Regions from separate parts of the Bradyrhizobium sp. BRP20 genome, predicted to be linked through region 2. Evidence: predicted binding sites of a transcription regulator. Region 2 holds the regulator's gene; each other region holds the start of a gene.
The links. The regulator HrcA, encoded in region 2, represses chaperone genes, less so after heat shock. The targets are predictions, from matches to a motif close to GTTAGCACTCNCNNNNNGNGAGTGCTAAC.
Positions count from the first base shown of each region.

Region 1: I6F33_RS12220 (co-chaperone GroES) is a predicted target of HrcA. The motif match lies at 2,945-2,973, and genes of this name have one in related genera.
Region 3: groES (co-chaperone GroES) is a predicted target of HrcA. The motif match lies at 2,097-2,125, and genes of this name have one in related genera.

Region 1 is NZ_JADYVY010000004.1:185,215-190,016, forward strand. Features, by position in the region: gene lepB (signal peptidase I) at 1-303, shown strand, start outside; gene I6F33_RS12210 (GIY-YIG nuclease family protein) at 373-660, shown strand; gene groL (chaperonin GroEL) at 899-2,539, opposite strand; gene I6F33_RS12220 (co-chaperone GroES) at 2,588-2,902, opposite strand; gene I6F33_RS12225 (usg protein) at 3,281-3,568, shown strand; gene I6F33_RS12230 (tetratricopeptide repeat protein) at 3,703-4,802, opposite strand, start outside.
Region 2 is NZ_JADYVY010000009.1:181,367-186,168, reverse strand. Features, by position in the region: gene rdgB (RdgB/HAM1 family non-canonical purine NTP pyrophosphatase) at 1-447, opposite strand, end outside; gene rph (ribonuclease PH) at 459-1,172, opposite strand; gene hrcA (heat-inducible transcriptional repressor HrcA) at 1,341-2,429, shown strand; gene grpE (nucleotide exchange factor GrpE) at 2,524-3,141, shown strand; gene pncA (bifunctional nicotinamidase/pyrazinamidase) at 3,294-4,016, opposite strand; gene I6F33_RS22125 (hypothetical protein) at 4,247-4,802, opposite strand, start outside.
Region 3 is NZ_JADYVY010000016.1:35,788-40,589, reverse strand. Features, by position in the region: gene groL (chaperonin GroEL) at 1-1,591, opposite strand, end outside; gene groES (co-chaperone GroES) at 1,710-2,006, opposite strand; gene I6F33_RS29435 (hypothetical protein) at 2,321-2,842, shown strand; gene I6F33_RS29430 (protein phosphatase CheZ) at 3,077-3,862, opposite strand; gene I6F33_RS29425 (L,D-transpeptidase) at 4,179-4,802, shown strand, end outside.

The DNA.
Region 1 (4,802 bases), on a different contig from region 2:
GACGCCTGCGGTGTCGACGACCGCGCCGCCGTCAAGCGCTGGCGCGAGACGCTGCCGAGCGGCGCGTCCTATGTGACCTACGACTGCCTCGACAACGGCTATCTCGACAACACAGACCTCTTCACGGTGCCGCCGGGCCACATCTTCGTGCTCGGCGACAACCGCGACAATTCCACCGACAGCCGCATGTCGACATTCGGCTTCGTCCCGATGGACAATCTCATCGGCAAGGTGACGCGGATCTTTTGGTCGCTCGACGAAGACGGCGAGCCGCGCTTCGAGCGGATCGGGAAGGTGGAGTGAGGCTTGCTCCGTCATTCCGGGGCGGCGCGCTGCGCCGAGCCCGGAATCCATAATCACAGGCGGACGGGAATGGCCTACTATGTCTACATCCTTGCGAGCAAGAAACACGGCACGCTCTACATCGGCGTGACCAACGACCTGGTGCGCCGCGTGTATCAGCACAGAACGAAGACCGTCCCCGGCTTCACGAGCAAGTACGGCGTCGACAAGCTCGTCTTGTTCGAAATCTACGACGATGCCGTGAGCGCCATCGCCCGCGAGAAGGAGCTCAAGAAATGGCGACGTGACTGGAAGACGCGTCTCATCGAGGAGCAGAACCCAAATTGGGATGATCTCTATCCGGGGCTGACCAAATAAGGTTCATCCTGCACTCCTTGTCATTCCGGGGCGCGCCCCCTTGGGCGCGAGCCCGGAATCCATAATCACAGCCAGATGGAGTGGGCCCGCTATGCCCGTCGCGCGTGAGTTTCGTGGTTATGGATTCCGGGCTCGCGCCCAAGAGGGGCGCGCCCCGGAATGACGTGCTCCCCAAAAAAACAAAAACCCCGGCATCGCTGCCGGGGTTTCGCATTCGTATCGTGCCTGAGAGGCTGGATCAGAAGTCCATGCCGCCCATGCCGCCGCCCGGAGGCATCGCGGGGCCGGCGCCGCCCTTCTTGGGCAGCTCGGCGACCATGGCTTCCGTGGTGATCAGGAGCGCAGCCACGGAGGCAGCGTTCTGAATCGCGGTGCGGACCACCTTGGTCGGGTCGATGATGCCCTTCTTGACGAGGTCGGCATATTCGCCGGTCTGGGAGTCGAAGCCGTAATTGTAGGCCTTGTTCTCCAGGATCTTGCCGACGATCACCGAGCCGTCTTCACCGGCGTTGATCGCGATCTGGCGAGCGGGGGCCGACAGCGCCTTGCGCACGATCTCGACGCCGGTCTTCTGGTCGTCGTTCTTGGTGCGCAGACCCTTGAGCTGCTCGGAGGCACGGAGCAGGGCGACGCCGCCGCCCGGGACGATGCCTTCTTCCACGGCCGCGCGGGTCGCATGCATCGCGTCATCAACGCGATCCTTGCGCTCCTTCACCTCGACCTCGGTCGCGCCGCCGACGCGGATCACCGCGACGCCGCCCGCGAGCTTGGCGAGACGCTCCTGGAGCTTCTCACGGTCGTAGTCCGAGGTGGTCTCCTCGATCTGCGCCTTGATCTGCGCCACGCGCGCCTCGATGTCGGCCTTCTTGCCGGCGCCGTTGACGATCGTGGTGTTCTCCTTGTCGATCATCACCTTCTTGGCGCGACCGAGCATGTTGAGCGTGACGTTCTCGAGCTTGATGCCGAGGTCTTCCGAGATCGCCTGGCCGCCGGTCAGGATCGCGATGTCCTGCAGCATGGCCTTGCGGCGATCGCCGAAGCCCGGAGCCTTGACGGCCGCGACCTTGAGGCCGCCGCGCAGGCGGTTCACGACGAGGGTCGCAAGCGCTTCGCCTTCGACGTCCTCGGCGACGATGACCAGCGGCTTGCCGGTCTGCACCACGGCCTCGAGCAGCGGCAGCAGCTCGTTCAGCGAGGAGAGCTTCTTCTCGTTGATGAGGATGTAGGCATCGTCCATCTCAACGCGCATCTTGTCGGCGTTGGTGACGAAGTAGGGCGAGATGTAGCCGCGGTCGAACTGCATGCCCTCGACCACGTCGAGCTCGGTCTCGAGCGACTTGGCTTCCTCGACGGTGATGACGCCCTCGTTGCCGACCTTCTTCATGGCGTCGGCGAGGAACTTGCCGATTTCGGCATCGCCGTTGGCCGAGATGGTGCCGACCTGGGCGATCTCGTCGTTCGAGGTGACCTTCTTCGAGTTCTTCTCGAGGTCGGCCACGACGGCTTCGACTGCGAGGTCGATACCGCGCTTGAGGTCCATCGGGTTCATGCCGGCGGCAACGGACTTCGCGCCTTCCTTCACGATCGCCTGGGCCAGCACGGTGGCGGTGGTGGTGCCGTCGCCGGCCGCGTCAGCGGACTTGGAAGCGACTTCGCGCACCATCTGGGCGCCCATGTTCTCGAACTTGTCGTCGAGCTCGATCTCCTTGGCGACGGTGACGCCGTCCTTGGTAATGCGGGGAGCGCCGAACGACTTGTCGAGCACGACGTTGCGGCCCTTCGGACCGAGCGTGACCTTCACCGCGTTGGCGAGAACGTCGACGCCGCGCAGCATCTTGTCGCGCGCTTCAACCGAGAATTTGACTTCTTTGGCTGCCATCTGGAGTTTTCCTTAGGTGAGTTTGACTGGAGGGGAGGAGAGGGGCTCTTAAGCCGCCTTCTTCTTGGACTCGCTGACTTCGAGAACGCCCATCACGTCGCTCTCCTTCATGATCAGCAGGTCCTGGCCGTCGATCTTGACCTCGGTGCCGGACCACTTGCCGAAAAGCACGCGGTCGCCGACCTTCAGGTCGATCGGGATCAGCTTGCCAGCTTCGTCGCGGCCACCGGGGCCAACGGCGACGACTTCGCCCTGGGAGGGCTTTTCCTTGGCAGTGTCGGGAATGATGATGCCGCCAGCGGTCTTCTCTTCGGCGTCGATGCGCTTGACCACGACGCGGTCGTGAAGCGGACGGAATTTCATGCAGTCCTCCTAAGCAATTGCTCGGGTTGAGGTTTTGAGATTGTTAGCAATCGTTGCCCGTGAGTGCTAGCACGAGCGAGCCTGAAATAGGACAGGAATTTTGCGGGAGCAAGGGTTTGTAGCAGAAAAAATAGCAGCCGAAAGCGCGGACTGCCAGAAACTCCTCGCCATCGTTAACCCGGCAGCCGTGACCGTATTAGCACGGAGTCGTCTCTGCTGCTAAAGCATTGAATTTCAACAGCTTGTTAAACTTTTGGGCTTGAGATGAGTTGTCAGTTTGCGTCACATTTCTCTCATGTGAGCGCATCGTTTCCGGGTGGCTCCCCGGGGCACGGACCAAGCCACTCGCCGAATGCGCTCCTGCAAAGGAGGTTTGGCATGGGACTGCGCGTTGGGGGCGTTTCCGAGGAATTCCGGAAACAGATGCTGGGCTACGGGCTGACGACGGCACAAATTCTCTATCGGATGCCGGATCATCCCTCGCTGCTCCAGACCTATGTCTGGCAGAACTACGACATGTTTCCGAAATTCCCCGCGCTGACCGATTTCCTGGCGTTCTGGCAGGAGAAGCTCGACGGTCCCCTCCATTCGGTGACGGTGGCCCATTCCAAGCTGATCAAGCCGGCCGAGCTCCGCGCCGTCGACGGCGTGTTCCGCCTGCATTGAGGCCGCGTAGGGTGGATTAGCCTGCGGCGGCGCGACGCGCTGCCGCTGGCGTAATCCACCTCGTTTCTCTCCGCGTGCCGAAACAGAAACGGTGGATTACGCCTTCGGCTAATCCACCCTACGAGATCACGCAATCAGACGCCGCCGCTGCAATAACGCGTCCACATCGCGCGATAGGCCGCGTCCACCGCGCGTGCATATGAGACGGGGTTGCCCGCGGCCGCGGCGTTGATCGTTGCGGGCAATTCGCGGCGCAATTTGTCGAGCTCGCCGATCTCGGCCGCGCGGCTGGCCGCGATCTCGACATAGGCCTCCTCGCTGTCGGCGACCCAGTCCGGCAGGCCAAGTGCGGTGAGGATGGCGCCGGCAGCGCGGCCGGGCAGGCTGTTGCCGAGCTTCGCCACCACGGGCACGCCCATCTGCAGGGCTTCCCATGTGCTGACGCCGCCGTTCTGCGGAAATGGATCGAGGGCAATATCGATACGATCGAACGATGCCAGATGCGCGTCCCGCAAGGTGGCCCCGATCAGATCGACGCGTTCGGCCGGCAATCGGCAGGCCGCAAATCGCGCCAGCAGCTTGTCGCGGACGAGTTGATCGTCGAGCGCAACATCCTTGATCAGGAGGCGCGAGCCCGGCACCCGTTCGAGGATACTGGACCAGACTGCCGCGGCCTCGTCCGAGATCTTGCTGATGCGGTTGAAGACACCGAAGGTGACGAAGCCGTTCGAGAGTGCCGGCGCCTTGCCCTGCGCAATCCCGGCCGGCAGCGGCGCCAGCGTCACGAAGCACGGCAGGTCGACCACCGTCTCTGCAAACAGATGCCGAACGTCGTGCGGAATCCCGACCGGATCCGAGAACAGATAGTCGATTGTCGGCAACCCGGTGCCGGTGCCATGGCCCCAGCCGTGCGCCTGGATCGGTGCCGGCTTGCGCGCAAATACGCCGAGGCGGTTTCCTTTTGTATGGCCGGACAGATCGATCAGGATATCGATGCGATCGTCGCGAATCTGGGCGGCGAGGCGATCGTCGCTCCATTGCGAGGCGTCACGCCAGCGATCGGCGATGCCTTGAAATTCGCGTGTCGTCGCATCGACTTTCGCCGAGCACGAATAGCAAACGATTTCGAACCGGGCGCGGTCGTGGTGTTGCAGGACAGGCTTGAAGATGAGCGCAGCCGAATGCGCGTTGAAGTCCGACGAGACGTAGCCGAGCACCAGGCGACGATCCGGAT
Region 2 (4,802 bases):
CGTGCCGTCGACGCGCGCCTCGACCTCCTCGCGATGATCGTCGGGCCAGGCCACGCAAAGCGCGGAGACGAAGTGGGCCTTGCGCTTGTCCGGCGTGGTGGCGCCGCGCTCCTGCAGCAGGCGCTCGATCTGCGCCATCGCCGCGTTGAAATCCTTGGATGGACCGGCCCAGCGCGCGCTGTAGATTCCCGGCGCACCGTCGAGTGCGTCGACGACGATGCCGGAATCGTCGGCGAAGGAGGGCAGCTTGGTCGCCTCCGCCGCGGCGATCGCCTTGATCGCGGCGTTGCTGCGGAAATCGTTGCCGGTTTCCTCGGGCTCGTCTAGGCCGAGCTCGCCGGCCGACACCGCCTCGATCCCGTACGGCGCGAGCAGCTCCCTCATCTCGGCGAGCTTGCCGGGATTGTGGGTGGCGATGACGAGCTTGTCGGTGATTCGGCGGTGCATGGGCCTATTGACTACGCCACGGCCAGTTTCTGCAAGTCCACCAGACGCGCAATGCCCTTCTGCGCCAGGGCGATCAGCTTCAGGAACTCGTCCTGCGTGAACGGCTCGCGTTCCGCGGTGCCCTGCACCTCGATGATGCGGCCATCGCCGGTCATGACGAAATTGGCGTCGGTCTCGGCTTCCGAATCCTCGGCATAGTCGAGATCGAGCACCGGCGTGCCGTTGTAGATGCCGCAGGAGATCGCGGCGACGTTGTCGCGCATCACGTTGGCCTTCACCATGTTGCGCGCCTTCATCCAGTTGAGGCAATCGGCAAGCGCGACCCAGGCGCCAGTGATCGAGGCCGTGCGCGTGCCGCCGTCGGCCTGGAGCACGTCGCAATCGACCGTGATCTGGCGCTCGCCAAGAGCTTCGAGATCGACGATGGTGCGAAGCGAGCGGCCGATCAGGCGCTGGATCTCGACGGTGCGGCCGCTCTGCTTGCCGGCGGAGGCCTCGCGGCGGGTGCGTTCGGAGGTCGCGCGCGGCAGCATGCCGTATTCGGCGGTGACCCAGCCGCGGCCCTGCCCCTTCAGCCACGGCGGCAGGCGATCCTCCAGTGTGGCGGTGACCAGCACATGGGTGTCGCCGAATTTAACGAGGCACGAGCCTTCCGCATATTTGACCACGCCGCGCTCCAGCGTCACGGGGCGCAATTCGTCGGGCGCACGGCGGCTTGGCCGCATGGGAAATCTCCAAAACTCACGGGAATAGGCTGTTCGCGGTGCTTGTAGGTGGGGCGGGGGTGGGCGGCAAGGGCTTATTCACCCCCTGACCGTCGGCCTGCAAACGCCACGCTTGTCAGACGCGGCCCGGATGGACAAATTATAAGGATCCGAGAGGAGTTACCGTCTGTGGCCCATCACGATCCGATCCATCTGATCGCGCCGCGCGCAGGCCTTGCCCAGCTCAACGAGCGTTCCCGCGACATCTTTCGTCAAATTGTCGAAAGCTATCTCGCGACCGGTGAGCCGGTCGGCTCGCGCAACATTTCCCGCCTGATTGCGATGCCGCTGTCGCCGGCATCTGTGCGCAACGTCATGGCCGATCTGGAACAGCTCGGCCTGATCTATGCCCCGCACACCTCCGCCGGCCGGCTGCCGACGGAACTGGGCCTGCGCTTCTTCGTCGATGCCCTGATGCAGGTCGGCGACCTCAACGAGGCCGAGCGGCAGGCGATCCAGAGCCAGCTCTCGTCCGTCGGCGAGGCGCAATCGGTCGAGGCGGCGCTGGACCAGGCCTTGATGCGGCTCTCCGGCCTGACCCGGGCCGCCGCCGTCGTGCTGACGCCGAAATCCAATGCGCGGCTGAAGCACATCGAATTCGTCCGCCTGGAACCGGAAAAAGCGCTGGTGATCCTGGTCGGCGAAGACGGCCAGGTTGAAAACCGCGTGTTGACGCTGCCGCCCGGAGTTCCCTCTTCGGCGCTGACAGAGGCCGGCAATTTCCTCAATGCGCGGATCCGCGGCCGGACTTTGGCCGAAGCGCGGCTCGAGCTCGAGACCGCACTCGGCGAGGCCCGTGCCGAGCTCGATCAGCTGACACAGAAAGTGATCTCGGCCGGCATTGCCAGCTGGTCCGGCGGCGAGAGCGAGGACCGTCAGCTCATCGTCCGCGGCCACGCCAATCTGCTCGAAGATCTGCACGCGCTGGAGGATCTGGAGCGGGTTCGCCTGTTGTTCGACGACCTCGAGACCAAGCGCGGCGTGATCGATCTGCTCGGCCGGGCCGAGACCGCCGAAGGCGTGCGCATCTTCATCGGCAGTGAGAACAAGCTGTTCTCGCTGTCGGGGTCCTCCACCATCATCTCGCCCTATCGGGATGCCGCCGGCCACATCGTCGGCGTTCTCGGCGTGATCGGCCCGACGCGGCTGAATTATGCCCGCGTGATCCCGACCGTGGACTACGCCGCCCGCATCGTCAGCCGCCTGTTGGGGGGCTGACCGGCCTTTCTGCCGATCACGGGCGCTTGATTTTCGCGGGCTTAAGCACGATATCCGGGCCAACATCCCTGAAACGAGTTCGAGATCAGAGCCGATGACCGAGCAAGACCGGCAACCCCAAGACACGACTGCAGCGACCGGCGAGCCCGTGGTGTCGAAACCCTACATCATGCCCGACGATCCCGAGCCGGGTTCGGTCGAAACCCTGCAAAAGGAAGCGGCTGAAGCGCGCGACCGCATGCTGCGGACGCTGGCCGAGATGGAGAATTTGCGCAAGCGCACCGCCAAGGAAGTCGCCGACGCCCGCCTCTATGGCATCACCGGCTTCGCGCGCGACGTGCTCGACATCGCCGACAATCTCCAGCGCGCACTCGATGCCGTTCCGGCGGAGGCGCGTGCTGCGGCTGATCCCGGCCTGGTCTCGTTGATCGAGGGCGTCGAGCTCACGGAGCGCGCGCTGCTCAACGCGCTGGAAAAACACGGCGTGAAGAAGCTGGATCCTCAGGGCCAGAAGTTCGACCCGAACTTCCACCAGGCAATGTACGAAGTGCCTGACGCGTCGGTGCCGTCGGGCACCGTGGTGCAGATCATGCAGGCCGGCTACACCATCGGTGACCGCGTGCTGCGCCCGGCGCTGGTCGGCGTCGCCAAGGGCGGCGCGAAGACTGCGCCCGCGGCGAACAACAACGAATCGAGCAGCGCGGCGAACTGAGTGTTGGCGTCATTCCGGGGCTCGACGAAGTCGAGAACCCGGAATCCATTGAACAGCAGAGACAACCGCACAATGGATTCTCAGGTGCGCAAATTGCGCACCATAGCTCGCGCTGAAGCGCGCCCCGGAATGACGGAAGGATAGCGCGCCGCCTACGCGCTCACCGCGATATCCGCAGACTGAATCCGCTTCACGCCCGCCTTGGCCATGTCGGCCCAGGCCTTGGCGAGCGAGCCCTGCGTGTCGATGCCGCGGCAGGCGTCTTCCACCACATAGACCTCGAAGCCCGCCTTGCGCCCGTCGAGCGCGGTCCAGGCGACGCAGAAGTCTGTCGCAAGACCAGCGACGAAGACGCGCTTGATCTTGCGGCCCCTCAGGTAGCCGGCGAGCCCGGTCGAGGTCTTGCCGTCGGCCTCGAGGAAGGCCGAATAGCTGTCGACGTTCTTGTGAAATCCCTTGCGGATGATGAGCTCGGCGTGCGGGATCGACAGGTCCTTCGACAGCGCCGCGCCCTCGGTGCCCTGCACGCAATGGTCCGGCCACAGCACCTGCTTGCCGTAGGGCAGGTCGACCGTTTCGAACGGCTTCTTGCCGGAATGAACCGACGCAAACGAAACGTGGCCCGGCGTGTGCCAGTCCTGCGTCAGCACCACATTCGCAAATGCCTTCGAGATCTTGTTGATGACCGGCACCACCTGCTCGCCTTCCTTCACCGCGAGGCTCCCGCCGGGCAGGAAGCAGTTCTGCACGTCGATCACGAGCAGCGCGGACGCTTCGTCCGGCTTGATCGGTGCGGCCGCGAACAGCGCGCTTGGCGCGAGCGTCGCCAGCGCCGTCGTTCCAAGCATTGCCAAGACCTGTCGCCGAACCAGCATGTCTACCTCCCCTCCAGGATGATCCAACGGGAGGAAGCCTAGTTCCGTTCGTGTACGAACAGAAGCCCGAAAATGCGGCCGGTTCTGTCCAGCGCGTGGGCTGACAAAGCCCATAGCGCCGTCATCCCGGGGCGCGCAAAGCGCGAACCCGGGATCCATAACCACAGGGAGAAGTTGGGCGAAGGTTCTTCGTGAAACTGCGACCAACCACGATTAGCGCCGGCTTCGCCCTACCCCTTCGGCTGAATCCCGTCGCGCACGGCACGGAAGCGGGTGAAGGCGACTTGCCATTGGTCGCGCGGGGCGCTGGCGATGATGCGCAATGAAGCGCCGCCGCTCGAGAAGCGGATCCACTGCACCACCGTCACCGGGACCTTGTCCTTGCCGCTGACGCCGTCGATCCGGGTCTCGAAGCCTTGCTGGCCGTTGATGCGGATCGGCTCGGACATGGTGATGCGCGACTCGCGCACGCCGGGAATCTGGAGCGCCGCCTCCTGGGCGAAGCGGGCGCGGTCGTCGGCGGCTTGCGGGGTGGCGCCGATCAGGCCGAGGATCATGAACGGCCTCGCCTCGTAGCCCACGCTCTCATCGCCGTCGGCCAGGATGATGCTCGAGCCCGGTGCCAGGGTCTTGATGTCCTTGAAGTCGGCGAGATCGGTGATCTTGAACGGCAGCAGCGCGATCTGCTCCTCGGCCGAGACCTGCCTGCGGGTGGTGGCGCTCGCGAACATCTGTCGCACCGCCTCGTCCGTGTAGATCTTGGTCGCATTCTCCGGGATCTGTACC
Region 3 (4,802 bases), on a different contig from region 2:
GAGCTTCCTTCTTCGGCATCTCGGCGACCATGGCTTCGGTAGTCACCAAGAGGCCGGCCACGGAGGAGGCGTCCTGCAGCGCGGTGCGCACCACCTTGGCGGGATCGATGATGCCCTTCTCGACCATGTCGACATAGTCCTCGTTCTGGGCGTCGAAGCCGAAGGTCTCGGACTTGTTCTCCAGGATCTTGCCGACCACGATCGAGCCTTCCACGCCCGCGTTCTCGGAGATCTGGCGGATCGGGGCTTCCAGCGCCTTCAGCACGATGTTGATGCCGGCCTGGACGTCGTCATTGGCGTTGGTGAGACGGCCGACCGCCTTCTTGGCGCGGAGCAGCGCGACGCCGCCGCCCGGGACGATGCCTTCCTGAACCGCGGCGCGGGTGGCGTTGAGCGCGTCCTCGACGCGGTCCTTCTTCTCCTTGACCTCGATCTCGGTGGCGCCGCCGACGCGGATCACCGCGACGCCGCCGGCGAGCTTGGCGAGGCGCTCCTGCAGCTTCTCGCGGTCGTAGTCCGAGGTGGTCTCCTCGATCTGGGCCTTGATCTGGCCGACGCGGGCCTCGATGTCGGGCTTCTTGCCGGCGCCGTTGACGATCGTGGTGTTCTCCTTGTCGATCACCACCTTCTTGGCGCGGCCGAGCATCTTCACCGTGACGTTCTCGAGCTTGATGCCGAGCTCCTCGGAGATCAGCTGGCCGCCGGTCAGGATCGCGATGTCCTCCAGCATGGCCTTGCGGCGGTCACCGAAGCCCGGCGCCTTGACGGCCGCGACCTTGAGGCCGCCGCGGAGCCGGTTGACGACCAGGGTGGCCAGCGCCTCGCCCTCGACGTCCTCGGCGATGATGACGAGCGGCTTGCCCGACTGCACCACGGCTTCCAGCACCGGCAGCATGGCCTGCAGGCCCGAGAGCTTCTTCTCGTGCAGGAGGATGTAGGCGTCCTCGAGCTCGGCGGTCATCTTCTCGGCATTGGTGACGAAGTAGGGGCTGAGATAGCCGCGGTCGAACTTCATGCCCTCGACGATATCAACCTCGGTCTCGAGCGACTTGTTCTCCTCGACGGTGATGACGCCCTCGTTGCCGACCTTCTGCATCGCCTGGGCGATCATCTTGCCGATGGCGGCATCGCCGTTGGCCGAGATGGTGCCGACCTGGGCGACCTCGGAGGAGGCGGCGACCGGCTTGGCGCGCTTCTCGATGTCCTTGATGACGGCGGCAACCGCGGTGTCGATGCCGCGCTTGAGATCCATCGGGTTCATGCCGGCGGCGACCGCCTTGGCGCCTTCGCGCACGATGGCCTGGGCCAGCACGGTCGCGGTGGTGGTGCCGTCGCCGGCGAGGTCGTTGGTCTTGGAGGCGACCTCACGCACCATCTGGGCGCCCATGTTCTCGAACTTGTCCTCGAGCTCGATCTCCTTGGCGACCGTGACGCCGTCCTTGGTGATGCGGGGGGCGCCGAAGCTCTTCTCGATGACGACGTTGCGGCCCTTCGGGCCGAGCGTCACCTTGACGGCGTTGGCGAGAACGTCGACGCCGCGCAGCATGCGATCGCGCGCGTCTCCGGAAAACTTGACGTCTTTGGCAGCCATGGTCTGCAATCCCTCGTGTTATGTGATGTGTGTTGTCTTGTGCCGTGCGGCGGAACGATGGATGCCCGGATCGCCTGGATCCGGGCATGACATTCAGCGGCTGTTCAGGCGGACGGCCTTAGGCCAGCACGCCCATGATGTCCGACTCCTTCATGATCAGGAGCTCTTCGTTGTCGATCTTGACCTCGGTGCCCGACCACTTGCCGAACAGCACGCGGTCGCCGACCTTGAGGTCGATCGGGATCAGCTTGCCGGTCTCGTCGCGGCCGCCGGGGCCGACGGCGACGACCTCGCCCTGGGACGGCTTTTCCTTGGCCGTGTCCGGAATGATGATGCCGCCCTTGGTCTTTTCCTCGGCGTCGATACGTTTGACCACGACACGGTCATGCAGCGGACGAAATTTGGATTTAGCCATGACGTTTCCCTTTGGAGGCTCGCTTCGGAAGTAGTGGGGTCGGTGGGGCGGCGCTTCCGTCCGCCCTCGCGTCGAGGATCGAACGGCGCGCTTAGCAATCGGGCTTTCCGAGTGCTAATAGTGGGTCCGGAAATATGGCTTGGCCGCGATCCTGTCAAGCAAAGGTGGTTAAGCGATTGTTGAGGCGGATATAGGATGGTGGCATTGGAAACTCGCTCGGGGCGTCGCCGTAAAGAACGACGTCATTGCTCCGGCAGCGGTTTTGCGCTTGGCTGCGGGAGGGGTGCGGCCATGGTCTTGTTCGGGGGAATGCCATGATCAGTTCGGCTCACGCGCGCACGGTTGCCAATCTGGCGGCCGCCTCTTGTCTGGCGCTGCTGCTGGGCGCCTGCGGCGGCGGCTTCAACCTGCCGTCCCTCACGTCGTCCCCGCCGCCGCCCGAAGCCGAACCTGGCGTCGCTCCGGAAATGCCCGCCAGCATCCGCGCCGACGAGATCGTCGGCCGCTGGGGGCTCGCCTCGTTCCAGAACCCGGCCGATCGCGCCCGCACCGAGAAGATGGCGCGTGAGCAATGCAGGAACCCCTACGTGATCACCGCCGGTTCCTCCGGTGGCGTGATCATGCATCTCGCCGACCAGGCGACGCCGCAGGAGCTGCGGCTGAAGGGCTCGCCGAGCGGCAAGAACTACATCGGGCCGGCCGGCCCGACCCCCGGCGACCAGGACCGCGAAATCGTCTCCTTCGACGGTCGCGTCATGATCACCCGCTTCATCGACAAGGACGCTGGCACCCGCTACGGCAACATGGTCTACGTCCGCTGCGCGCCGAGGGCGTGACGGTCTCTTACCCTCTCCCCTTGTGGGAGAGGTGGCTCGCCGCGTAGCGGCGAGACGGGTGAGGGGTCTATCTCCTCACGAACGGTCTTGCGAGTGGAGAGAACCCCTCATCCGGCGCTTCGCGCCACCTTCTCCCACAAGGGGAGAAGGGAAGAAGAGTTCACGATCTGCACCGGCCAAAACAAAAAACGCCGGCCCAAGGCCGGCGTTTTGTTATTCCGATGTCGTCGCCGCTCAGTCGAACAGCGCGTCGATGTCGTCCTGCGAGGCGTGGCCGACGTCGCCGGCGAGCTTGGGGCCGTTGAGGAGCTTCTCGTCCTCGCTGCGGTTGTCGACCTGCGCGGGCACATGGGACTTGATCGCGTCGACGCCGCCCCAGATCTCCATCATCGCGTTGATGTGCTGCTCGATGAACTTCATCGTGCCCATGACCTTGCTGATGCGCTGGCCGGTCAGGTCCTGGAAGTTGCAGGCTTCGAAGATCGAGATGACGCGTTCCTGGATGTCGTCGGCAAGGCGCTTCTGCTGATCGATCGAGTCCACCTTCGACATCGCGCTGGCGGCCTGGTCGATCGATTCCGCGGCTTCGAGGATCTGCTGGGTCGCCTGCTCGGTGCCGCCGACCACCGCGCCGAGCTCGCCGTTGACCTTGGCCATCTCGCCGCCGTCGAAGCTCTTGCCGTGCAGCGTCGCGATCTCGCGCTTGGTGCGGTCGATGGCGTCGTGGATGAGGTCGAGCTCGACCTTCAGCTTCTCGCACTGCTCGATCTGCGCCCGGTAGGTATCGAGCATGGTGCGCGCTTCGGCAAGCTCGTGCGCGGTCGAGGCGTCGATCGCCGCCATGGCAGCGCTGCCGGACAGCGGGGCCGCGACGATGCCCTTCGCCATCTGGGCGCGGATCGCGCGCAGCTCGGCCATGATCTCGCTATGCATCGGGAGTGCCTCTTCGGTTACGTCTACAATGGGCATCTCGCCACCGACGATATCTTCGACGCGAAAACGCTTGCGGTGAACAGCCATCAGGATACTCCCCCCACCTCACTCACGCGTCTTTGTAGGCAGAAGCGATTTAACACGAAGTTCACAGCAGGAACTGCTGATCGGCCGCGCGCGACGCGGCGCAAAGAAGCGATTAACCATCACCGTGCGGCGTTCATCGAAAATAAACGCTGATCGCCAAATTGCAGGCGCGCTCGCGACGTGGTGAATCCAAACGCGCTGTCCGTTTACCAAACAAAACGGCTTTTGCTTTTTATTGACCACGTCGAAGAGCGCGGATCAGCCACCGGCTCTCCACGACGCATGTGATCTAGACGAAACAGTACAGAGTACGTCGATGTTCAAGAAAATGTCTGTCGCGCTGCTCGGCAGCGCTTGCACCTTCATGGCCGGCGCGAACGACGCGGGCGCCTTCGACAACAGCGTGCCGAACGATCCGCCCGCGGTGCTGTACCAGCCGCGCGTGCCGCCGGCGCCGGTGCGCGTGGCGTCCCATTCCAACATGGGCGGCGGCTTCATCGAATTCCTGTTCGGCGATGGCCCCGGCCGCGGCCCGGCCTACGCGCCGGAGCGGCCGGTGTATCAGCAGCAGCCGGGCTATTACGACCAGCGGCGCCTGCCGCCGATGGGCGAGCCGCAGATGCAAGGTGGGTATCAACAAGGCGGATATCAGCAGGGCGCGTCTCTGCAGCAGGAGGCGGTCGATCCGCGGCAGCGTCCGTTCGATCCGAAATTCGAGAAACAACTCGTTGACTATAGCGGCAAGGAAAGTCCCGGCACGATCGTGGTCGATACGCCGAACAAGTTCCTCTATCTCGTCGAGGGCAACGGCCGGGCATTGCGCTACGGCATCGGCGTCGGCCGTCCCGGCTTCACCTGGTCCGGCGTGAAATCGATCACCGCCAAGCGCGAATGGCCGGACTGGACGCCGCCGGCGGAAATGCTCGCGCGCCGGCCCGAT